Regions from separate parts of the Bradyrhizobium sp. CCBAU 25360 genome, predicted to be linked through region 1. Evidence: predicted binding sites of a transcription regulator. Region 1 holds the regulator's gene; the other holds the start of a gene.
The links. The regulator HrcA, encoded in region 1, represses chaperone genes, less so after heat shock. The targets are predictions, from matches to a motif close to GTTAGCACTCNCNNNNNGNGAGTGCTAAC.
Positions count from the first base shown of each region.

Region 2: XH81_RS23675 (co-chaperone GroES) is a predicted target of HrcA. The motif match lies at 7,485-7,513, and genes of this name have one in related genera.

Region 1 covers NZ_LBJA01000040.1:284,869-296,434, forward strand. Annotated here, with positions in the region: gene dapB (4-hydroxy-tetrahydrodipicolinate reductase) at 1-183, opposite strand, end outside; gene XH81_RS20810 (DUF1330 domain-containing protein) at 415-726, opposite strand; gene pyrF (orotidine-5'-phosphate decarboxylase) at 807-1,514, opposite strand; gene XH81_RS20820 (NADPH-dependent FMN reductase) at 1,521-2,099, opposite strand; gene XH81_RS20825 (class I SAM-dependent methyltransferase) at 2,157-2,756, opposite strand; gene dnaJ (molecular chaperone DnaJ) at 2,845-3,972, opposite strand; gene dnaK (molecular chaperone DnaK) at 4,218-6,119, opposite strand; gene XH81_RS20840 (hypothetical protein) at 6,514-7,455, shown strand; gene pncA (bifunctional nicotinamidase/pyrazinamidase) at 7,741-8,466, shown strand; gene grpE (nucleotide exchange factor GrpE) at 8,582-9,199, opposite strand; gene hrcA (heat-inducible transcriptional repressor HrcA) at 9,296-10,384, opposite strand; gene rph (ribonuclease PH) at 10,566-11,279, shown strand; gene rdgB (RdgB/HAM1 family non-canonical purine NTP pyrophosphatase) at 11,291-11,566, shown strand, end outside.
Region 2 covers NZ_LBJA01000041.1:432,883-444,448, forward strand. Annotated here, with positions in the region: gene XH81_RS23650 (ABC transporter ATP-binding protein/permease) at 1-1,215, opposite strand, end outside; gene XH81_RS23655 (L-lactate permease) at 1,531-3,195, shown strand; gene XH81_RS23660 (META domain-containing protein) at 3,355-3,753, shown strand; gene XH81_RS23665 (hypothetical protein) at 3,908-5,116, opposite strand; gene groL (chaperonin GroEL) at 5,316-6,947, opposite strand; gene XH81_RS23675 (co-chaperone GroES) at 7,095-7,391, opposite strand; gene XH81_RS23680 (hypothetical protein) at 7,709-8,230, shown strand; gene XH81_RS23685 (protein phosphatase CheZ) at 8,438-9,223, opposite strand; gene XH81_RS23690 (L,D-transpeptidase) at 9,539-10,351, shown strand; gene XH81_RS23695 (DUF2076 domain-containing protein) at 11,086-11,566, opposite strand, start outside.

The sequences.
Region 1 (11,566 bases):
GGAGAGCTTGATGTCGTTGGCCGGCAGTCCTGCGAGCACACCGGCATCCTTGCCGAGCAGCTCCGAGCCGGGGGCCTCGAGCGCGCCGGCCAGCACCGCGCCTTTGCTCTCGGCAATCGCCCGCACCAGCGCGCGGCCCATCCGGCCACCGGCTCCAGCAACAATCAGGCGCATGTCGGACATGGTGTGATCCTCTCATGGCCGTTGTAGCGGGGGGACGCAGTTCCGGCAACCGAGGGGGGAGCAGACGGGCAACCCTCTCTAAAGTGTCATGGCCGGGCTTGTCCCGGCCATCCGCGCCTTGCCACGCGCAGGAAGAACGTGGATGCCCGGGACAAGCCCGGGCATGACGACCCCTCGTGAACGTTCAAATGCGACGGCCCCTCCCGCGCAGGGGAAGACCAGCAGCACGCCTCAGCCGTCAGACGGCTGCGGGCCGTCATAGCCCTCGATGATGATGAGGTCGGCGACCGAGTGCGGCTGGCGCACCTTGATGTTGGCCTGGTATTCCGGCGAATTGTAGCAGGCGATCGCGGTCTCGTAGTCCGGGAATTCGATCACGACGTTGCGGGTGCGGCTGGCGCCTTCGACGGTGGTGAACTTTCCGGCGCGGACGACGAAGCGACCACCCCACTTCTTGAAGATCGGGCCGTTGGCGACGGCGTAGGGCTTGTAGCCCTCGTCACTGCTCACATCGACGCGCCCGATCCAGTAGCCTTTTGCCATTGTTCTTCTCCCTGTTGTTGCTGATCTTCATTTGAGCATGATTTGATCGGAAAACCGCTTCACACTTTTCCGGATCGTGCTCAGAGCGCCTGCGCGATCTCGGCCTGGATGGCTTCCGCAATCGCCTTCGGATCGGCGGCTTCGACGACCGGCCGTCCGACGACGAGATAATCGGCGCCGGCGGCGATCGCGCGGCCCGGCGTCATGATGCGCTTCTGGTCGCCGGTCGCCGAACCGACCGGCCGGATGCCGGGGGTGACGAGATGCATCTGGTGGCCGACGATCTTGCGCAAGGCCCCGACTTCCTCCGGCGACGACACCAGTCCGTCGATGCCAAGCACCTGCGCCTGCTGCGCGCGGGCCTCGACCAGCTCGGAGACGCCGAGCCGATAGCCGGCCGCATGCAGATCGTCCTCGTTGTAGGATGTCAGCACCGTGACGGCGAGGATCTTCAGGCTGGAATTGCCGCGGCCTTCGACTGCGCCCTTCATGGTCTGCGGATAGGCGTGCACGGTGAGGAAGGTGGCGCCGAGCCTGGTGATGCTTTCGACGCCTTGCATCACGGTGTTGCCGATGTCGTGCAGCTTGAGATCGAGAAAGACCTTCTTGCCCTTGTCGGCGAGCTTGCCGACCAGCGGCAATCCGCCGGCATAAGCGAGCCGATAACCGATCTTGTAGAAGCTGACGCTGTCGCCGAGACGATTGATCGTCGCCTCCGCGGCATCGACGCTGGGCAGATCGAGCGCGACGATCAGGCGGTCCTTGGGGGCGATCTCGGCTGGCGTCATGTCACCTCACATCATGCGTTGGGAAAAGTCGATCAACTGCGCCACCAACTCCTTCAACGCGGCGATATCGCCCTCGTTCTTGAGCCTGTCCATATCGTCATAGGCCTGGTCGGCAAAGGCAAGCGTGAGCTGGCTGGCAATCACATTGGCGTGGCAGGAGGTCAGGATCAGCCGCAGCGCCTGCAGCGCACGGGCCGCGCCGAGCCGGCTCTGCGAGGCGCCGGCGAGCGCGAAGGCGCGGTTGCGAAACACATCGCCGCGCGCCTCGTGCAGATCGTGCACGCGGCTGACCCAGTCGATTGCGTTCTTGAGCAGCGGCGGCACCGAGGCATTGTATTCGGGCGAGACGATCAGCACGCCATGATGCGCGCCGATCATACGCTTGAGGTTGATCGCGTGCTTCGGCAGGCCGGACTTGGCCTGGAGATCGCCATCATAGATCGGCAGCGGAAAATCGGCGAGCGAGATGCGGGTGACGTCCACGCCGGCCCGGGCAAACTCATAGGCGGCGACCGCCGCCAGCTTCGCATTGTGCGAGCCGGTGCGCAGCGAGCCGGGAATGATCAGGATCTTGGGAGCTGACATCCAATCCAATGCGTTCGGCGAAACGAGCCCGCCGCGCAAAGAACCGAGCCGGCGGAATTAATGCTTGCGATACACCCAGACGCGGGCGGGCGGAAGGTTCATCCAGATCCGTTCCGACGCCTCTGTGGACACGCCGGGCAGCGATTTCGGGATCGGCGGCACCACCGCATAGGTGAACTGGACGAAAGGCGCGCCGGGCGCGAGCGCCGCAAAGGCGTCGCGGATCAGCCGCAGCCGCGTCAGCATCGGTTTTGTCACCAGCGGCAGGCCGGAGACGACCGCGGAGGCCGGCGCGCTCAGGACGTTCCAGAGCGTGTCACGCAGGCGATAGGCATCGCCCTGCACCACCTTGGCCTGCGGATAGCGGTCGCGCAGCAGGGCGCAGAAGCCGGGATTGTATTCGACGAGGACGAGACGCTTCTGGTCGACGCCGCGCTCGATCAGGGCCGAGGTGATGGCGCCGGTGCCGGGTCCGAGCTCGACCACAGGCGCGTCCGAATCGACATCGACGTAATGGGCCATGGTCCGGGCCAGCAGCTTGCCCGACGGCATCACCGCGCCCATGTGGAGGGGCTTTTCGATCCATGATCTGAGAAAGCGCACCTCGTCGTCGAGACGAGGCTTCTTCAACGCACGCGCGGACGATGGCAATGGCATGTCAGGACCGGACGGGACCGCGGGACCGCGGCGTGTCAGAAAATGGTCATAAAGACGTATAGGCCGAAGGCGGTATGGTCAAGCCGGGTCAACTCGCCCGATTACCGAAGAAATCCTTGACCTTGGCGAAGAAGCCCTCGGATTCCGGCTGGGTGTTGCCGGAGGAAAGCTTTTCGAACTCGGCCAGCAATTCCTGCTGCTTCTTGGTGAGGTTCTGCGGGGTCTCGACCACGACCTGAACATACATGTCGCCCATCTGGCGCGACCGCAGCACCGGCATGCCTTTTGATGCAATGCGGAATCGGCGGTTCGACTGGGTCCCGGCCGGCACCTTCACCTTGGCCTTGCCCTTCTCGATGGTTGGCACCTCGAATTCGCCGCCGAGGGCGGCCGTCACCATCGAGATCGGCACACGGCAATGCAGATCGGCGCCGTCGCGCTGGAAGAACTGGTGCTGGGCCAGCGACAGGAAGATGTAGAGGTCGCCGGGCGGACCGCCGCGAACCCCTGCCTCGCCCTCGCCGGCGAGCCTGATCCTTGTGCCGTCCTCGACGCCCGGGGGAATGTTGACCGAAAGATTCCGCTCGCGGGTGACGCGGCCCTGGCCCGAGCACGACGGGCAGGCATCCTCGATCATCTGGCCGCGGCCCTGGCAGCCCGGACAGGTCCGCTCCAGCGTGAAGAAGCCCTGTGACTGCCGCACGCGGCCGGCGCCGCCGCAGCTCGAACAGGTCTTCGGCTTGGTTCCGGCCTTGGCGCCGATGCCCGAGCAGGCCTCGCAGGTGACCGAGACCGGAATCTCGATCTGCGCGGTCTTGCCGCCGAAGGCTTCCTCGAGCGTGATTTCCATGTTGTAGCGCAGGTCGGCGCCGCGCTCGCGGCCGCCGCGGCCGCGCTGCCCGGCCATGCCGAACAAATCTTCGAAAATATCGGAGAAGGAAGAGGCAAAGCCCGCACCGAAGCCGGCGCCGCCGCCGCCCTGCTCGAAGGCGGCATGGCCGTAGCGGTCATAGGCCGCGCGCTTGTCCTTGTCCTTGAGGACCTCGTAGGCCTCGTTGATTTCCTTGAACTTGACTTCGCTGGTGTCGTCCCCGGGATTGCGGTCCGGGTGGAACTTCATCGCCAGCTTGCGGAACGACGATTTCAGAACGGATTCGTCGGCATCGCGTTCGACTTCGAGAGTTTCGTAATAGCAGCGCTTGGTGGACGTGGACATGTGGGACTCGGTCTATCCAATCGCGATTCAAGTCGGAGCGAAACGACGTCGCCACACGACGATATAGGCAGCCTTCTGCCCGGCGGCAGAGGGTCGCTTGGCGGCGTTCAGCATAACGGCTGGGAATTGATCGATCGTAACGGGCGACCCGCCCGTCCGTCCCGACACGGCGGCCTCCCCCGCGAAGGAGGAGGCCGGTAGAGCGTGTGGGGTCCAAGCCGTCCGCATCATGACCCTCTTGGGGTTCAGGCGGACTTCTTGTTGTTCTTGTCGTCGTCGACTTCGGTGAATTCCGCGTCGACGACGTCGTCCTTGGCCGCGTCCTTCTTGGCGTCGGCCTCGGCCTGCTGCTTGTACATGGCCTCGCCGAGCTTCATCGAAGCCTGGGCCAGCGTCTGGGTCTTGGCCTTGATCGCCTCGGCATCGTCGCCCTTCAGCGCTTCCTTGAGGTCGCCGACGGCATCCTCGATGGCGCGGCGCTCGGTCTCGCCGACCTTCGAACCGTGCTCGGCCAAAGCCTTCTCGGTCGAATGCACCAGACCATCCGCCTCGTTCTTGGCGGTCACGGCCTCGCGGCGCTTCTTGTCCGCCTCGGCATTGGCCTCGGCGTCCTTGACCATCTTCTCGATGTCGGCTTCCGACAGGCCGCCGGAGGCCTGGATGCGGATCTGCTGCTCCTTGCCGGTGGCCTTGTCCTTGGCCGAGACGTTGACGATACCGTTGGCGTCGATGTCGAAGGTCACCTCGATCTGCGGCATGCCGCGCGGAGCCGGCGGAATGCCCATCAGGTCGAACTGGCCGAGCATCTTGTTGTCGGCCGCCATTTCACGCTCGCCCTGGAAGACGCGGATGGTGACCGCGTTCTGGCTGTCCTCGGCGGTCGAGAACACCTGGCTCTTCTTGGTCGGGATCGTGGTGTTGCGGTCGATGATGCGGGTGAACACGCCGCCCAGCGTCTCGATGCCCAGCGACAGCGGGGTGACGTCGAGCAGCAGCACGTCCTTGACGTCGCCCTGGAGCACGCCGGCCTGGATCGCAGCGCCGATCGCCACGACTTCGTCCGGGTTGACGCCCTTGTGCGGCTCCTTGCCGAACAGCTGCTTCACGACTTCCTGGACCTTCGGCATGCGCGACATGCCGCCGACCAGAACCACTTCGCCGATCTCACCGGCGGTGACGCCGGCGTCCTTCAGCGCCTTTCGGCAGGGCTCGACGGTCTTCTGGACGAGGTCGTCGACCAGCGCCTCGAACTTGGCGCGGGTGAGCTTCATCGTCAGATGCTTCGGGCCGGTCTGGTCCGCGGTGATGAAGGGCAGATTGATCTCGGTCTGCGTCGTCGAGGACAGCTCGATCTTGGCCTTTTCAGCGGCTTCCTTCAGGCGCTGCAACGCGAGCTTGTCGTTGCGCAGGTTGATGCCCTGCTCCTTCTGGAATTCGTCGGCGAGATAGCCGACCAGGCGCATGTCGAAGTCTTCGCCGCCGAGGAAGGTGTCGCCGTTGGTCGACTTCACCTCGAACACGCCGTCGCCGATCTCGAGGATCGAGATATCGAACGTGCCGCCGCCGAGATCGTACACCGCGATCGTGCCGGTCTTGGTCTTGTCGAGGCCATAGGCGAGCGCGGCCGCGGTCGGCTCGTTGATGATGCGCAGCACTTCGAGGCCCGCGATCTTGCCGGCGTCCTTGGTCGCCTGGCGCTGGGCGTCGTTGAAGTAGGCGGGAACGGTGATGACGGCCTGATCGACCTTCTGGCCGAGATGGGCTTCCGCGGTCTCCTTCATCTTCTGCAAGATGAACGCCGAGACCTGCGAGGGCGAGTAGGTCTGGCCGTCGGCCTCGACCCAGGCGTCGCCGTTGGAAGCCTTCACGATCTTGTAGGGGACGAGCTTCTTGTCCTTCTCGACCATCGGGTCGTCGTAGCGGCGGCCGATGAGGCGCTTCACTGCGAAGAAGGTGCGCTCGGGATTGGTGACGGCCTGGCGCTTGGCCGGCTGGCCGACGAGGCGCTCACCGTCGTCCGTCACGGCGACGATCGAAGGCGTCGTGCGCATGCCTTCGGAATTCTCGATGACTTTGGCGTTCTTGCCATCCATCACGGCGACGCACGAATTCGTGGTGCCGAGGTCGATCCCAATGACCTTTCCCATGGTCCTGATATCCTTGTTTTTGCGGCAGGTTGGCTGGGCCCAGAAGGCACCCGACCGAAACCCCCTAAGATCAAACATCCGCGATATTGCGATGATTGAGGCTCATATAGGAGGGGGGGAGGGGCCCGCAAGGACCGAAGCTACGTTTCTGCCGTGAAAACATTGGGTTTTGGACGATGATATCCGGGCTTCACCGCCCTTGCGGGTGAGGAATTATTAACAGGTTCAGGCTTCAGCAAGCCCCCCGCTACCGCAAGCCCGCCCACCCTGTTGCCGCAAGCCCAAACCCGGTAAAAGGCGGACCGGCCGGGCAGCCGCCACAGCTGCTTCGCGCGACAATGCGGCCCGGTGGCCGACCATCGAACGGCCTCAATGTGAACCAATCAGAGTGCCCATGAAGCTGATCCGCCCCCTCGCCGCGCTCGCCCTTCTGATCGCCTCCGCGTTTCCGGCCTTCGCCGCCGACGCCGTGTTTCCACCCGGCTTGCGCCTCGGCATGGTGCCGCTGGTCGGTCTCAGCACGGCAAAAACGTTTCCGGGATTCGAGAGCGAGGATGGCAGCGTCAAGGTGTTGATCACCGAGCTGCCGCCGGCAGCCTATGGCGAGGTCGTGAGCGCCTTCAATTCCAATCCGGCCGGCGCTGGCGGCGTCAAGCAGGACAAGATCGAGACGCCCGCGGGCCTCGCTTATTTCACCACCGAAAGCGGCAAGGCCGGCGACACCCCGGTGAAGCGCTATTCGATGATCGTGCCGGGCGCCGGCTTCTCCGGCTACGTCGCGGTGCAGGTCCCGGAGAATGCGACCAAGATCTACACGGATGAGGCGGTGCGGCAGATGTTTGCGACCGCCACTACCCGCAAGCAGGTCTCGGCCGAGGAGCAGATCGCGCTGATGCCGTTCAGGATCACCGATCTCGCCGAATTCAAGGACATCCGCACTCTGGCGCCGGGCTCGAGCATCATCCTGGCGGACGGCGACGAGAGCACCGGTTACGAGTCGAAGCCGTTCATGATCCTCGGCCTGATCGGCGCCACGCCGCAGCAGGCCGACGACCGCGCCCGCTTCGCCCAGGAGGCGGCGCTGCAGATTCCCGGCGTGCGCGAATCGCGCGTCACCATGTCCGAGCCGATCCGCATCAACGGCCAGCAAGGCTTCGAGACCCGGATCGACGGCATCAGCGGCAAGGACAAGGTCCCGGTGACCGTGGTGCAGTGGATCCGCTTCTCGAGCGGAGGCGCCTCGCTGCGCATCATCGCCAGCGCCCCGCGCGACCAGTGGCTGGCCGCCTTCACTCGCTTCCGCGCCGTGCGCGACGGCATCCAGCCGAAGGGGTAGGCCAGAGGCGCTCCAACACACTCGGTGTCGTCCCGGCGAAGGCCGGGACCCATACCGCGTGATCTCGCGATTGCGGTCGGTCGCAGTACCCCCGAAGAGTCTTCGCCAAACTTCTCCCTGGGGGTATGGGTCCCGGATCTGCGCTGCGCTTGTCCGGGACGACAGCGGTGTTGAGGCTGCACGCCCAACCCCTCATCAAACCCGGCGGCATTTTCGGGCTTCTGTTCGTACACGAACGGAACTAGGCTTCGTCTCCGTTGAGTTCATCCGAAGGGGAGGCGAACGATGCTGGATCGGCGACAAGTCTTGGCAATGCTTGGGACGACGGCGCTTGCAACGCTGGCTCCAACCGCACTCCTTGCAGCGGCATCGATCAAGCCGGACGATGCCTCCGCGCTGCTCGTGATCGACGTGCAGAACTGCTTCCTGCCCGGCGGCAGCCTCGCGGTGAAAGAGGGCGAGCAGGTGGTGCCCGTCATCAACAAGATCTCGAGAGCATTTGCGAATGTGGTGATGACGCAGGACTGGCACACGCCGGGCCACATCTCGTTTGCGTCGGTGCATTCCGGCAAGAAGCCGTTCGAGACCGTCGACCTTCCCTATGGCAAGCAGGTGCTGTGGCCCGACCATTGCGTGCAGGGCACCGATGGCGCTTCGCTGTCGAAGGACCTTGCGATCCCGCACGCCGAGCTCATCATCCGCAAGGGCTTTCACAAGGACGTCGACAGCTATTCGGCCTTCCTCGAAGCCGACGGCAAGACCTCGACAGGACTTGCCGGCTATCTGAGGGGACGCAAGATCAAGCGCGTCTTCGTCGCAGGGCTCGCGACGGATTTCTGCGTCGCCTGGACCGCGCTCGACGCGCGCAAGGCTGGCTTCGAGGTCTATGTGGTGGAAGACGCCTGCCGCGGCATCGACACGCAGGGCTCGCTGGCAAAAGCCTGGGCCGATATGGCCAAGGCCGGCGTGAAGCGGATTCAGTCTGCGGATATCGCGAGCGCGCAGGGCTAGATGACTGTCATTCCGGGGCGATGCGAAGCATCGAACTATGGTGCGCCATTGCGCACCTGAGAATCCCGAGATTCCGGGTTCGGCTCTTCGAGCCGCCCGGAATGACGCAAAAAAATCAGTTCGCCGCGCCGCTCGACTCGTTGTTGTTCGCCGCGGCCGCGGGCTTCGCGCCGCCCTTGGCGACACCGACCAAGGCCGGGCGCAGCACGCGCTCGCCGATGGTGTAGCCGGCCTGCATGATCTGCACCACGGTGCCCGACGGCACCGACGGATCAGGCACTTCGTACATCGCCTGGTGGAAGTTCGGGTCGAACCTCTGGCCCTGCGGATCGAGCTTCTTCACGCCGTGCTTTTCCAGCGCGTTGAGCAGCGAACGCTCGGTGAGCTCGACGCCTTCGATCAGCGATATCAGGCCGGGATCGGCCGTGGCGCGGGCCTCGGCCGGAACGGCATCGAGCGCGCGCTGAAGATTATCGGCGATGTCGAGCACGTCGCGGGCAAAGCCGGTGATGCCGTAGAGGCGGGCGTCGGCGACCTCCTTGGTGGTACGCTTGCGCAGATTCTCCATCTCGGCCAGCGTCCGCAGCATGCGGTCACGCGCCTCGGCGGCTTCCTTCTGCAACAGCTCGACTGAGCCGGGCTCGGGATCGTCGGGCATGATGTAGGGTTTTGACACCACGGGCTCGCCGGTCGCGGCAGTCGTGTCTTCGGGTTGCCGGTCTTGCTCGGTCATCGGCTCTAATCTCGAACTCGTTTCCAGGGATTGTTGGCCCGGATATCGTGCCTAAAGCGCCGAAAATCAAGCGCCCGTGATCGGCGGAAACGCCGATCAGCCTCCCAAAAGACGGCTGACGATGCGGGCCGCGTAGTCCACGGTCGGGATCACGCGGGCATAATTCAGCCGGGTTGGCCCGATCACGCCCAAAACACCGACAATATGGCCGGCGGCATCCCGATAGGGCGAGATGATCGTAGAGGAGCCGGACAAGGAAAACAGTTTGTTCTCCGAACCGATGAAGATACGCACGCCCTCAGCGGTCTCGGCACGCCCCAGCAGGTCGATCACGCCGCGCTTGGTCTCGAGATCGTCGAACAGCAGGCGTACCCGTTCCAGATCCTCCAGCGCATGCAGGTCTTCGAGCAGATTGGCGTGGCCGCGGACGATGAGCTGGCGATCCTCGTTCTCGCCGCCGGACCAGCTGGCGATGCCGGCGGAAATCACCTTCTGTGCGAGCTGATCGAGCTCGGCACGGGCTTCTCCAAGTGCCGTCTCGAGCTCGAGCCGCGCCTCGGCCAGGGTGCGCCCGCGGATGCGCGCATTGAGGAAATTGCCGGCCTCGGTGATCGCCGAGGAGGGAACTCCGGGGGGCAGCGACAGCACGCGGTTTTCGACCTGGCCGTCCTCGCCGACCAGGATCACCAGCGCCTTTTCCGGTTCCAGACGGACGAATTCGATGTGTTTCAGCCGCGCATTGGATTTCGGCGTCAGCACCACCGCGGCGGCGCGGGTCAGGCCCGACAGCCGCGTCAGTGCCTGGTCCAGCGCCGCCTCGACCGATTGCGCCTGGCCGACGGTGGCAAGCTGGCTCTGGATCGACTGCCGCTCGGCCTCGTTGAGGTCGCCGACCTGCATCAGGGCATCGACGAAGAACCGCAGGCCGAGTTCCGTCGGCAGCCGACCGGCGGAGGTGTGCGGGGCGTAGATCAGGCCGAGCTGTTCCAGATCGGCCATGACGTTGCGGACCGAGGCCGGCGACAGCGGCATGGCGATGAGGCGCGAGATATTGCGCGAGCCCACGGGCTCACCGGTCGCGAGGTAACTTTCGACAATTTGACGAAAGATGTCGCGAGAACGCTCGTTGAGCTGGGCGAGGCCTGCGCGCGGCGCGATCAGATGGATCGGATCGTGATGGGCCACAGACGGTAACTCCTCTCAGATGCTCATAATTTGTCCATCCAGGAGGGTTCTGACAAGCGTCGCGTTTGCAGGGTGGAGAACCGGGGGTGAAAAAGCCTTGTCCTTTCCCCTTGCCGCATACCCTCACCCCACCTACAAGCACCGCGAATAGCCCTAACCTGCGAGTTTTGGAGGATTTCCCATGCGGCCAAGCCGCCGTGCGCCCGACGAATTGCGCCCCGTGACGCTCGAGCGCGGCGTGGTCAAATATGCGGAAGGCTCCTGCCTGGTGAAATTCGGCGACACCCATGTGCTGGTCACCGCCACGCTGGAAGATCGCCTGCCGCCGTGGCTGAAGGGCCAGGGCCGCGGCTGGGTCACCGCCGAATATGGCATGCTGCCGCGCGCGACCTCCGAACGCACCCGCCGCGAGGCCTCCGCCGGCAAGCAAAGTGGCCGCACCGTCGAGATCCAGCGCCTGATCGGCCGCTCGCTTCGCACGATCGTCGATCTCGAAGCGCTCGGTGAGCGCCAGATCACGGTCGATTGCGATGTGCTCCAGGCCGACGGCGGCACGCGCACGGCCTCGATCACCGGCGCCTGGGTCGCGCTCGCCGATTGCATCAACTGGATGAAGGCGCGCAACATGATCAAGGCCAATGTGATGCGCGACAACGTCGCTGCGATCTCCTGCGGCATCTACAACGGCACGCCCGTGCTCGATCTCGACTATGCCGAGGATTCGGAAGCCCAGACCGACGCCAATTTCGTCATGACCGGCGACGGCCGCATCATCGAGGTGCAGGGCACCGCGGAACGCGAGCCGTTCACGCAGGACGAGTTCCTGAAGCTGATCGCCCTGGCGCAAAAGGGCATCGCGCGTCTCGTGGACTTGCAGAAACTGGCTGTCGCGTAGTCAATAAGCCCATGCACCGCCGAATCACCGGAAAGCTGGTCATCGCCACCCATAATCCCGGCAAGCTCGCCGAGATGAAGGAGCTGCTCGCGCCGTACGGCATCGAGGCGGTGTCGGCCGGAGAGCTCGGCCTCGGCGAGCCCGACGAGACCGGCAACGATTTCCGCAGCAATGCCGCGATCAAGGCGATCGCGGCAGCGCGGGCGACCAAGCTTCCCGCCTTTGCCGACGATTCCGGCATCGTGGTCGACGCACTCGACGGCGCGCCGGGCATTTTCTCCGCGCGC
Region 2 (11,566 bases), on a different contig from region 1:
GCCCGACGGGCCGGTCACCAGCACCCGCTCCGAGGGCTGGATCGTGAAGGCATCAGCTGCGACCAGAGGCGCGCCGTTCGGCAGTTTGACGAGCAATTGCTCGAGCGCGATTGCCTTGCCGTTCGATGGTGCGATGTCGATGGTCGGTTCGAGCGCCGCGCCGCGGGCGGCGGAGCTGACCGACATCTCGAAGCCATCGAGGCGGGCGATCACCGCGCGCCACTCTGCGAGCGAGCGATAGGCGGTGACGAAGAACGACAGCGCATCCTGCACGCTGCCGAACGCCGAGCCGGTCTGCATCATGTCGCCGAGCTGGATGCGCTTGGCGAAGTAGGCAGGCGCCACCACCACATAGGGAAAGAGCGTCGCCGCCTGACCGTAGCTTGCCGTGAAGGCGGTCAGGCGCTTGGTCCGTCCCATGATCTCGTACCAATTGCCGATGACGAAGCCGAAGCGCCGCAGGAGATGCCCTCGCTCCGCGTTCTCGCCTTTCAGAAGGGCGATCTGCTCGGAATTTTCGCGCACGCGGATCAGGTTGAAGCGGAAGTCGGCCTCAAAGCGCTGCTGCTCGAAATTGAGATTGATGAGCGGGGCGCCGATCCAGTGGGTCAGCGCGGTACCGACGATCGCGTAGGCCAGTGCGCACCAGACCAGAAAACCGGGCACGAGGATATCAGTGCCGTAAATGTACAAGGGTGCCTTGTAGGACAGGCCCCAGAGGATGACGACGAACGAGGCGAGCGTCACGATCGACGACAAAAGGCCTAGGCCGATGGTCAGCGTTTGCTCGACGAAATTCTTGACGTCCTCAGTGATACGCTGGTCCGGATTGTCGGCGGCATCGCCCCTGAGCTGCATGCGGTAATGGGTGGCGCCCTCGAGCCATTCGCCGAGATAGTGTTGCGTCAGCCATTGCCGCCAGCGGATCTGGAGCCACTGGTTCAGGTAGAGCTTGTAGACGGCCAAAGCGACGAAGGTGAAGGCAAGCCCAAGGAAGATCCAGACCTCCTTGACGAATTCGGGCAGATCGTAGGCCTGCAGGGCGCTGTAGAACCGGTTCTGCCACTGATTGAGCAGCACGTTGATCGCGACCAGCACCAGCTCCATCGCGACGACGACGGCGAGCAGGCCGCGGCCGGCCCACTTGTCCTCCGACCGGAAATAGGGGACGGCGATTCGCCAGACGATCGCGAGCGTGGCGCTGAGGTTCTTCACAGAGCAGAATCTCCTAGGGGGATGTGCACAACGGCCCGGAGCCAGAGGCTTGAGGTAATGGCGGAAATGGGCGCGCTTAGACTAAAGTCGCAAGTGCTGCAATTTGCGTTGGCTTGTCGCAGCTTGCAACCCTAGCATGGGGCTCGACGGCGCGGGGTGGGGTGCTCTGGGATTTCGCGAGCTTGTGAGCGGGACGGGAACCGCCGCATTCGCGAGGAATTCGCGTCCAGCTCGGGGGTTATCGCTTCCAGCGTCAAGCAGGATCGGCTCTCCACGCGGGCCGTCTGCCGCAAACATGCGTGGGGGAGGAAGACCATGTGGAATCAAGTCTATGATCCGCTGCACAGTCCGGTGCTGTCGACGATTGCGGCGGCGGTGCCCGTCGTCACGCTGCTGGTCCTGATCGCGAGCGGTCGCGTCCAGGCGCATATCGCGGCGGTCATCGCCGTGATCGTGGCCAATTTGATCACGATCTTCGTCTTCACCATGCCGGCGAACATGTCGATCCGTGCCTCGGTGCTGGGCATCGTGACCGGCTTTTTCCCGATCGGCTGGATCGTGCTCAATGTCATCTTCCTCTACCAGGTGACGGTGAGTACGGGACGCTTCGAATTGCTCAAGCGCGCCATCGGCGGCGTCACCGAGGACCGGCGGCTGCAATTGCTGCTGATCGCCTTCTCCTTCGGCGCGTTCTTCGAGGGCGCCTCGGGCTTCGGCACGCCGGTCGCCATCACCGGCGCCGTGCTGATCGGCCTCGGCTTCTCGCCACTCGCGGCGTCCGGCCTGTCGCTGATCGCCAACACCGCGCCGGTCGCCTATGGCGCGCTGGGCACGCCGATCCAGGGCCTTGCCTCGGTCACCGGGCTCGATCCCTACATCCTCGGCGCGATGGTCGGCCGGCAATTGCCGGTCTTCTCGCTGATCGTGCCGTTCTGGGTGGTGTGGGCGTTCGCGGGCTGGAAGGGCATGAAGGATGTCTGGCCGGCAATCCTGGTCACCGGCGTGTCGTTCGCGATTCCGCAATTCGTGATCTCGAACTTCATCAACCCCTGGATCGTCGACATCGGCGCGTCGCTGATCTCGATGGGCGCGCTGATCCTGTTCCTCAAAGTCTGGCAGCCCAGGCAGCTCTGGCTGTCGCCGGCGCTGCGCGGCCGCGATGAATCGGCAGCCACCATGGCGGCGGCCAAACCGCTCGACAAGACGCCGCTGACGCAGAGCGAACTGTTCGGCGCGCTGCTGCCGTGGATCATCGTCTGCATCGTGATGCTGATCTGGGGTAACGGGGCGTTCAAGGCCTGGGCGAATTCGATCTTCGTCTGGAACTATCCCGTGCCCGAGCTGCACCAGATGATCAACAAGATGCCGCCGGTCGCGCCAGGGCCGACGAAAGAGAGCGCCGTGTTCGGCTTCACCTACCTGTCCTTCACCGGCACGGGCATGCTGATCGCGGCGATCATCTCCGGTGTCCTGATGGGCGTCGGTCCCGGCAAGCTCGTGACCGAGTACGGCCGTACCATCCGGCTCTGTGCGATCTCGCTGATTACGATCTCGGCGATGCTGGCGATCGGCACCTTGACGCGGCTCTCCGGCGTCGACGCGACGCTCGGCCTCGCCTTCGCCGCAACCGGCGTGCTCTATCCCTTCTTCGGCACGCTGCTCGGCTGGTTGGGCGTGGCGCTGACGGGATCGGACACCGCCTCCAACGTGCTGTTCGGAAACCTGCAGAAGATCACCTCCGAGCAGCTCGGCCTGTCGCCGGTCCTGATGGCTGCGGCGAACTCGTCCGGCGGCGTGATGGGCAAGATGATCGACGCGCAGTCGATCGTGGTCGCCTCCACTGCCACCAACTGGTACGGGCACGAGGGCACGATCCTGCGCTTCGTGTTCTGGCACTCGATCGTGCTGGCCTGTCTCGTCGGCGTGCTCGTGACGTTGCAGGCCTATGTCTGGCCGTTCACGGCAATGGTCCTGAAGTAGCAGGCCAACTCCGGCTCGAACGCAAATCCCCGCGAGGTTCCGCCCCGCGGGGATTTTTGCGCCCAATCAAATCTCATCGCGCTCCAGGTTGAGCGAACCTTCTCATTGGCGCCGCCGTCTTATAGAAGGTGCGGCAAATCAGGTCGGACGAGAGGTCTCATGGTTTCGCTCAGGCGATTGGTGTGTGCTGCGGTTGCAATGCTAGCGATGTCCATTGTCGCGCGTGCCGAGGACGGTTTCCCGTTCGGCACCGAGATGACGCTGGAAGCGCTGCCGCAAGCAGGCTCGAAGCGAATTCCGAACATCGAAATCGGCGACCATGGCGAGGTCGTGCTCGAGCTCTGGTGCAAGGGCGGCAAGGGCCAGTTCTCGGTCGCCGGCAACACCGTGATCTTCGTCCCCGGTCAGATCCAGGATCGCTCCTGCCCGCCGGCAAGGGCGCAGGCCGACGACGATCTGGTCGCGGCACTGAGCAGCGTCGAGACCTGGAAGCGTCAGGGCGACGTGCTGACGCTGATCGGCCCCAAGCCACTGCGCTTCAGGACGACGGGGAATTAGCTCCGCTCTCGTGTCCCGGACAAGGCGCGTCGCGCAAGCGATGCGCCGCAGAGCCGGGACCCAGATTTTCTATCGGCAAATTCGTGTGTGGCCTCTGGGCCCCGGCTCTGCTGCGCATCACTGACGTGCTGCGCAGCGTCCGGGGCACGAAAGCCTACTTCCACACCGACTTGTCGGCATCCCAGCGCTGGCCCTTGAGCTCCTTGGCAAGCGCCTCGATCGAACCGTTGTCGTCGGGCTGCTCGCCTTCCTCGTCGACCGACGTGTCGTCGGAGAGATTGAGCTTGGCGCCGCTGCTCTCGTCGGCGGTCGTCGTCGCGGGGCTGCCGATCCACAGCATGAGCTTGTCGGTCGCGCCCGGTTTGTCGGGCGAGACGAGCCCTGCGACCTCGATCGTGTCGGTGAGATCGAGCGCGGGGAAATCCGGGTTCGGCCGCTTGAAGACCAGCTTGAGCTTGCCCGTGGCGGGGTTGAAGCTTTGCGAGACCGGCTTTGCCGCGAGCGTCCGGCTCAAAACGTTCGAGACGGCGGCCGCGAGCTTGTCCTTGCTGATCTTGTCGCCCTCGCGCCAGTCGGCTGCGGCGAAGCGGATGGTGCGGTCCATCTCGGTCATGCCCGCGGTCCAGCCCGCGGAGGTGACGCCCGGCGTCGCCTTGAATTTCGCCAGCAGCGCGCCGGCGCGCTCGGGATCGACCGACATGTTGATGGTCTGCTCGCCTGCGCGCAGCGCATCGCAGCCGACCGTGAGGCTCGCCAGCGTCACCTCGACCGCCTGGCCCTTCAGGCTCTTCAGGAAGTCGGTTGCAGCGTCGAGCTTGACCTTGACCGCGATCGCCTCCGGCGAGACGTCGGTGAAATCCTTCGGCTGCGGCGTGATGCCGTCGTCGGAGGTCTGGTTGTCCTGAAATTCCTTCTCGCTGAGATCGGAATTGTCGGGCGAGGTCACCTCGGTCACGACCTGGCCAATGCTGATCTGGCCGCGGAATTCGAAGGTGTCGCCGCTCTGCTTGCGCAGCAGCTTGACGCTGACGGGCGACTTCTCGCTGATGCTCTGCGTGGTGCCGGTCAGGGTCTGGCCCGCGACCTGGAGATTGACGACGAAGCGGTCCTTGCGGTCGGAATTCTTTGCGACGGGATAGCAGACGTCGAGCACGGCCGCCGTCACCGTCTTGCCCTGGCGCGTCTCCTTCAGGATCACGTCGGCATTGCCGTCCATCAGCCCGTCGATCGAGGTGAAATAGCGTGTCTCCGGCCCACCGGGCGTCGTGGCCTTCGGCGACAGCTTCATCTGGGCGGATGCGGAATGCGGAGAAGCTGCAAGCAGAGCCAAAAGGGCTGTCGAACAAACCAGAAGCGCACGCATCGATGAAATCCTCGCGCAACGGGCATGATCCGGAAAGTGTGAAGCGGTTTTCCGAGAGGATCATGCCCAAACAATTCGAATCGGCGCGTCACCGTAGTGGGTTTTGGCCGTCGGTTGAATCGGAAAGCGGAGGGGCAGGGTCGGCAAAAAAGAAGGCCGCCCGGAGGCGGCCTTCGCAACATTGTAACGGAACGGAGGCTTAGAAGCCGCCCATGCCGCCGCCGCCGGGCATCGCGGGCGAGGCTTCCTTCTTCGGCGTTTCGGCGACCATGGCCTCGGTGGTGACCAGCAGGCCGGCCACGGAGGAGGCGTCCTGGAGCGCGGTGCGCACCACCTTGGCGGGATCGATGATGCCCTTCTCGATCATGTCGACATAGTCCTCGGTCTGGGCGTCGAAGCCGAAGGTCTCGGACTTGTTCTCCAGGATCTTGCCGACCACGATCGAGCCTTCCACGCCGGCGTTTTCCGAGATCTGGCGGATCGGAGCCTCGAGCGCCTTCAGCACGATGTTGATGCCGGCCTGGACGTCGGCATTGGCGTTGGTGAGACGGCCGACCGCCTTCTTGGCGCGCAGCAGCGTGACGCCGCCGCCGGGGACGATGCCTTCCTGCACCGCGGCGCGGGTGGCGTTGAGAGCGTCCTCGACGCGGTCCTTCTTCTCCTTGACCTCGATCTCGGTGGCGCCGCCGACGCGGATCACCGCGACGCCGCCGGCCAGCTTGGCGAGACGCTCCTGGAGCTTCTCACGGTCGTAGTCCGAGGTGGTCTCCTCGATCTGCGCCTTGATCTGGCCGACACGGGCCTCGATGTCCGGCTTCTTGCCGGCACCCTTGACGATCGTGGTGTTCTCCTTGTCGATCACGACCTTGCCGGCGCGGCCGAGCATCTTCACAGTGACGTTCTCGAGCTTCATGCCGAGGTCTTCGGAAATGAGCTGGCCACCGGTGAGGATGGCGAGGTCCTCGAGCATGGCCTTGCGGCGATCGCCGAAGCCCGGCGCCTTGACGGCGGCGACCTTGAGGCCGCCGCGGAGGCGGTTGACGACCAGGGTGGCCAGCGCCTCGCCCTCGACGTCTTCGGCGATGATGACGAGCGGCTTGCCCGACTGCACCACGGCTTCCAGCACCGGAAGCATGGCCTGGAGGCCCGAAAGCTTCTTCTCGTGCAGGAGGATGTAGGCATCCTCGAGCTCGGCGGTCATCTTCTCGGGGTTGGTGACGAAGTAGGGGCTGAGATAGCCGCGGTCGAACTTCATGCCCTCGACGATGTCGACTTCGGTGTCGAGCGACTTGTTCTCTTCGACGGTGATGACGCCTTCGTTGCCGACCTTCTGCATCGCCTGGGCGATCATCTTGCCGATGGCGGCATCGCCGTTGGCCGAGATGGTGCCGACCTGGGCGACCTCGGAGGAGGCGGCGACGGGCTTGGCCCGCTTCTCGATGTCCTTGATGACGGAAGCGACCGCGATGTCGATGCCGCGCTTGAGGTCCATGGGGTTCATGCCGGCGGCAACCGCCTTGGCGCCTTCGCGCACGATGGCCTGGGCCAGCACGGTGGCGGTGGTGGTGCCGTCGCCGGCGAGGTCGTTGGTCTTGGAGGCGACCTCACGCACCATCTGGGCGCCCATGTTCTCGAACTTGTCCTCGAGCTCGATCTCCTTGGCGACGGTGACGCCGTCCTTGGTGATGCGGGGTGCGCCGAAGCTCTTCTCGATGACGACGTTGCGGCCCTTCGGGCCGAGCGTCACCTTGACGGCGTTGGCGAGAACGTCGACGCCGCGCAACATGCGATCGCGCGCGTCTCCGGAAAACTTGACGTCTTTGGCAGCCATTTTAGCAATCCCTCGTGTTTGGTGATGTGTCTGCCGCACGCCCGTCGCATCAATTCCGGGATTCGTGGACCGAACCCGGCGGAATGATGGATGCCCGGACCGCCTGGATCCGGGCATGACATTCAGCGGCTGTTCAGGCGGATGGCCTTAGGCCAGTACGCCCATGATGTCCGACTCCTTCATGATCAGGAGCTCTTCGTTGTCGATCTTGACCTCGGTGCCCGACCATTTGCCGAACAGCACGCGGTCGCCGACCTTGAGGTCGATCGGGGTCAGCTTGCCGGTCTCGTCACGGCCGCCGGGGCCGACGGCGACGACCTCTCCCTGGGAGGGCTTTTCCTTGGCGCTGTCCGGAATGATGATGCCGCCCTTGGTCTTTTCCTCGGCGTCGATACGTTTGACCACGACACGGTCATGCAGCGGACGAAATTTGGATTTAGCCATGACGTTTCCCTTTGGAGGCTCGCTTCGGAAGTAGTGGAAGTGGGTGGGGCGGCGCTTCCGTCCATCCCCCTATCCCGAGGATCGAACGGCGTGCTTAGCAATCGGGCTTTCCGAGTGCTAATAGTGGGCCCGGAAATATGGCTTGGCCGCGATCCTGTCAAGCAAAGGTGGTTAAGCGATTGGTGAGGCGGATATAGGATGGTGGCACTGGAAACTTGTTCGGGGCGCCGACGTATTAAAGGACGTCATTGCTCCGGCAGCGGTTTTGCGCTTGGCTGCAGGAGGGGTGCGGCCATGGTCTTGTTCGGGGGAATGCCATGATCAGTTCAGCTCACGCGCGCACGGTTGCCAATCTGGCCGCCGCCTCTTGTCTGGCGCTGCTGCTGGGCGCCTGCGGCGGCGGCATGAGCCTGCCGTCCTTCTCGTCGTCCTCGCCGCCGCCCGAAGCCGAGCCGGGCGTCGCGCCCGAAATGCCTGCGACCATTCGCGGCGACGAGATCGTCGGTCGCTGGGGCCTCGCCTCGTTCCAGAACCCCGCCGACCGCGCCCGCACCGAGGCCGCCGCCCGGGCCCAGTGCAAAAATCCCTACGTGATCACCGCCGGCTCCTCCGGCGGCGTGATCATGCATCTGGCCGACCAGGCAACGCCCCAGGAGCTGCGGCTGAAGGGCTCGCCGAGCGGCAAGAACTACATCGGACCGGCGGGTCCGACCCCCGGCGAGCAGGACCGCGAAATCATCTCCTTCGACGGCCGCGTCCTGATCACCCGCTTCATCGACAAGGACGCCGCCACCCGCTACGGCAACATGGTCTACGTCCGCTGCGCGCCGCGGGCGTGATGTTCGTCTTCCGTCATTCCGGGGCGCGCGAAGCGCGAACTATGGTGCGCACTCGCGCACCTGAGAATCTCGATGTGGTGAGCTTCCTGCCTTAAATCTCCGGATTCCGGGTCCGGCTCTGTCGAGCCGCCCCGGAATGACGGGCTGGGCCAAAAACAAAAACGCCGGCTCTCGCCGGCGTTTTGTTTTTCGCTATGTCGCGTCCGCTCAGTCGAACAGCGCGTCGATGTCGTCCTGCGAGGCGTGGCCGACGTCGCCGGCGAGCTTGGGGCCGTTGAGAAGCTTGTCGTCCTCGCTGCGATTGTCGACCTGCGGCACGACGTGGGACTTGATCGCGTCGACGCCGCCCCAGATCTCCATCATCGCATTGATGTGCTGCTCGATGAACTTCATCGTGCCCATCACCTTGCTGATGCGCTGGCCGGTCAGGTCCTGGAAGTTGCAGGCCTCGAAGATCGAGATGACGCGTTCCTGGATGTCGTCGGCGAGCCGCTTCTGCTGGTCGATCGAGTCCACCTTGGACATTGCGCTGGCGGCCTGGTCGATCGACTCCGCGGCCTCGAGGATCTGCTGGGTCGCCTGCTCGGTGCCGCCGACCACCGCGCCGAGCTCGCCATTGACCTTGGCCATTTCGCCGCCGTCAAAGCTCTTGCCGTGCAGTGTCGCGATTTCGCGCTTGGTGCGGTCGATGGCGTCATGGATGAGGTCGAGCTCGACCTTCAGCTTTTCGCACTGCTCGATCTGGGCCCGGTAGGTCTCGAGCATGGTACGAGCCTCGGAGAGCTCGTGGGCGGTGGAGGCGTCGATCGCCGCCATGGCTGCGCTGCCGGACAAGGGCAAGGGCGCGGTGCCTTTCGCCATCTGTGCACGGATCGCACGTAGCTCGGCCATGATCTCGCTGTGCATCGGGATTGCCTCTTCAGTTACGTCCAAAATCGGCATCTCGCCACCAGCGATATCCTCGACGCGAAAACGTTTGCGGTGAACAGCCATCTGGATACTCCCCCCACCTCACTCACGCGTCTTTGTAGGCAGAAGCGATTTAACACGAAGTTCACGGCAGGAACTGTTGTGCGGCTGCGCGCGACGGCGCGCAAAGAAGCGATTAACCATGGGCGCGCGGCGTTCATCGAAAATAAACGCTGATCGCCAAATTGCCCCGCTGCTGACGACGTGGTGAATCCAAACGCCGCTTCTGTTTACCAAACAAAACGGCTTTTGCTTTTTATTGACCACGTCGGGGGCGCGGACCAGCCATCAGCTCTCCACGGCGCATGTGATCTAGACGAAACAGTACAGAGTACGTCGATGTTCAAGAAAATGTCTGTCGCGCTGCTTGGCAGCGCTTGCACCTTCATTGCCGGCGCAAACAGTGCCAGCGCCTTCGACAATTCGGTGCCGAACGATCCGCCCGCGGTGCTCTACCAGCCGCAGGTGCCGCCGGCGCCGGTGCGCGTCGCCTCCAATGCGAACATGGGCGGCGGCTTCATCGAGTTCCTGTTCGGCGACGGTCCCGGCCGCGGTCCGGCCTACGCGCCGCAGCAGCCGGTCTATCAACAGCAGCCCGGCTATTACGACCAGCGCCGCCTGCCGCCGATGGGCGAGCCGCAGATGCAGGGTGGATATCAGCAAGGCGCGGTTCAGCAGGAGACGGCCGACCCGCGGCAGCGTCAGTTCGATCCAAGGTTCGAGAAGCAATCTGTTGACTATAGCGGCAAGGAAAGTCCCGGCACCATCGTGGTCGATACCCCGAACAAATTCCTCTATCTCGTCGAGGGCAATGGCAGGGCGATGCGCTACGGCATTGGGGTCGGGCGTCCCGGCTTCACCTGGTCCGGCGTGAAGGCGATCACAGCCAAGCGCGAATGGCCGGACTGGACGCCGCCGGCCGAAATGATCGCGCGCCGTCCCGATTTGCCCCGGCACATGGAAGGCGGTCCGGAGAACCCGCTCGGCGCCCGCGCGATGTATCTGGGCTCGACGCTGTACCGCATCCACGGCTCCAACGAGCCCTGGACCATCGGCACCAACGTCTCCTCCGGCTGCATCCGCATGCGCAACGAAGACGTCATCGACCTCTACGGCCGCGTCAATGTCGGCACCAAGGTCGTGGTGATGTAGCCCAGCGCTCGCTGCGAGCCGTCAACTCCGCGTGTCGCGCCGGCTCGCGACGCGCGGCATCGAAGGCGTTGCGCGCCGCCGGCGTACGTCCTCCGGCCAAGGTCCAAAGCGCGATGCGATCAGGATGAATCGTCATCGCGCTTAAAGCATGATCTTTTCGGAAAACCGCTGCGCACTTTTCCGGATCATGCTTTAGGCTGGCCGACGATGCCGCCTCGAACCGAGACGAGGGGCAACAGAGCAGCGACGACGAGTTGATGAATGGGAAAGCGATGCGCGAACGGAGCGTTTCAACCGCCGCGCCGACAGCTCTGCCTTCTTGAGGCGCTCGTGCAGTCCCTCCAACTCCGACAACTCGGTGATGAGATGAGTTGTCACGTTGGTCAGGGTTGCGATGCGCTGCTGAAGTGGACTCATTTTTAAAACCCCGACTATAACCAAGAGAGGCAACCACATTGGTGTGTGGCATGAGCAACGTGTTCTTCCAGTTGAACACCCATGTCCGAATTTGGAAATCCGGGAGTCTACGGTCGCACGCGTCAGACGGCGATTTGATTTGTCATGGTGAATTCAGGCGCGTCGGGTAACCTTCAGCTCAGTCCAATGGAGCTGCGCATTAGTCATATTATATCGAGCGTCCTCTCTCCTTGCCGTGGCACAAAAGACGCTCGAGCCCATGCTCTAAAGAAAACGGCCGCCGAGAGGCGGCCGTCCGCATCTTTCGGACGAATTGCTCACGCGTAATCGCTGCCGCCATCGTCGTCGCCGCCGAAATCGCTGTCGTCGGCTACGTCCATATTGCCGTCGTCGTTGTTGTCGCCGTAGTTCTGGTCGTTGTCGTTACGATCGTTGTTCGCCTGGTCGGAGAAGCTCTGGCGGGACTCCCGGTTCGAGCCGATGTCGTTGAGGCCGGCATCGCGCGCGAGCGAGCCGCCGGACTGGTCGCTGCCGCCCCAAGGACTTCCACCAGCGCTGCGGTCGCCGAGGGCGTTGGTGTCGCCAAAGGCCTGCTGATGCGATCCGCCCATCATGCCGCGGATGCTCGAGAGCAGCAGAGAGCCGCCGACGACGCCGGCCGCAGCTGCCGCCGCGGTGCCGAGGAACGAGCCGCCGCCACCGCCCATCGGCGGTGCGCCATAACCCTGGCCCGGGCCCTGACCTTGGCCGTAAGGCGGCTGACCGTAGCCCGGCTGCGTCTGCTGCATCGCTCCGCCG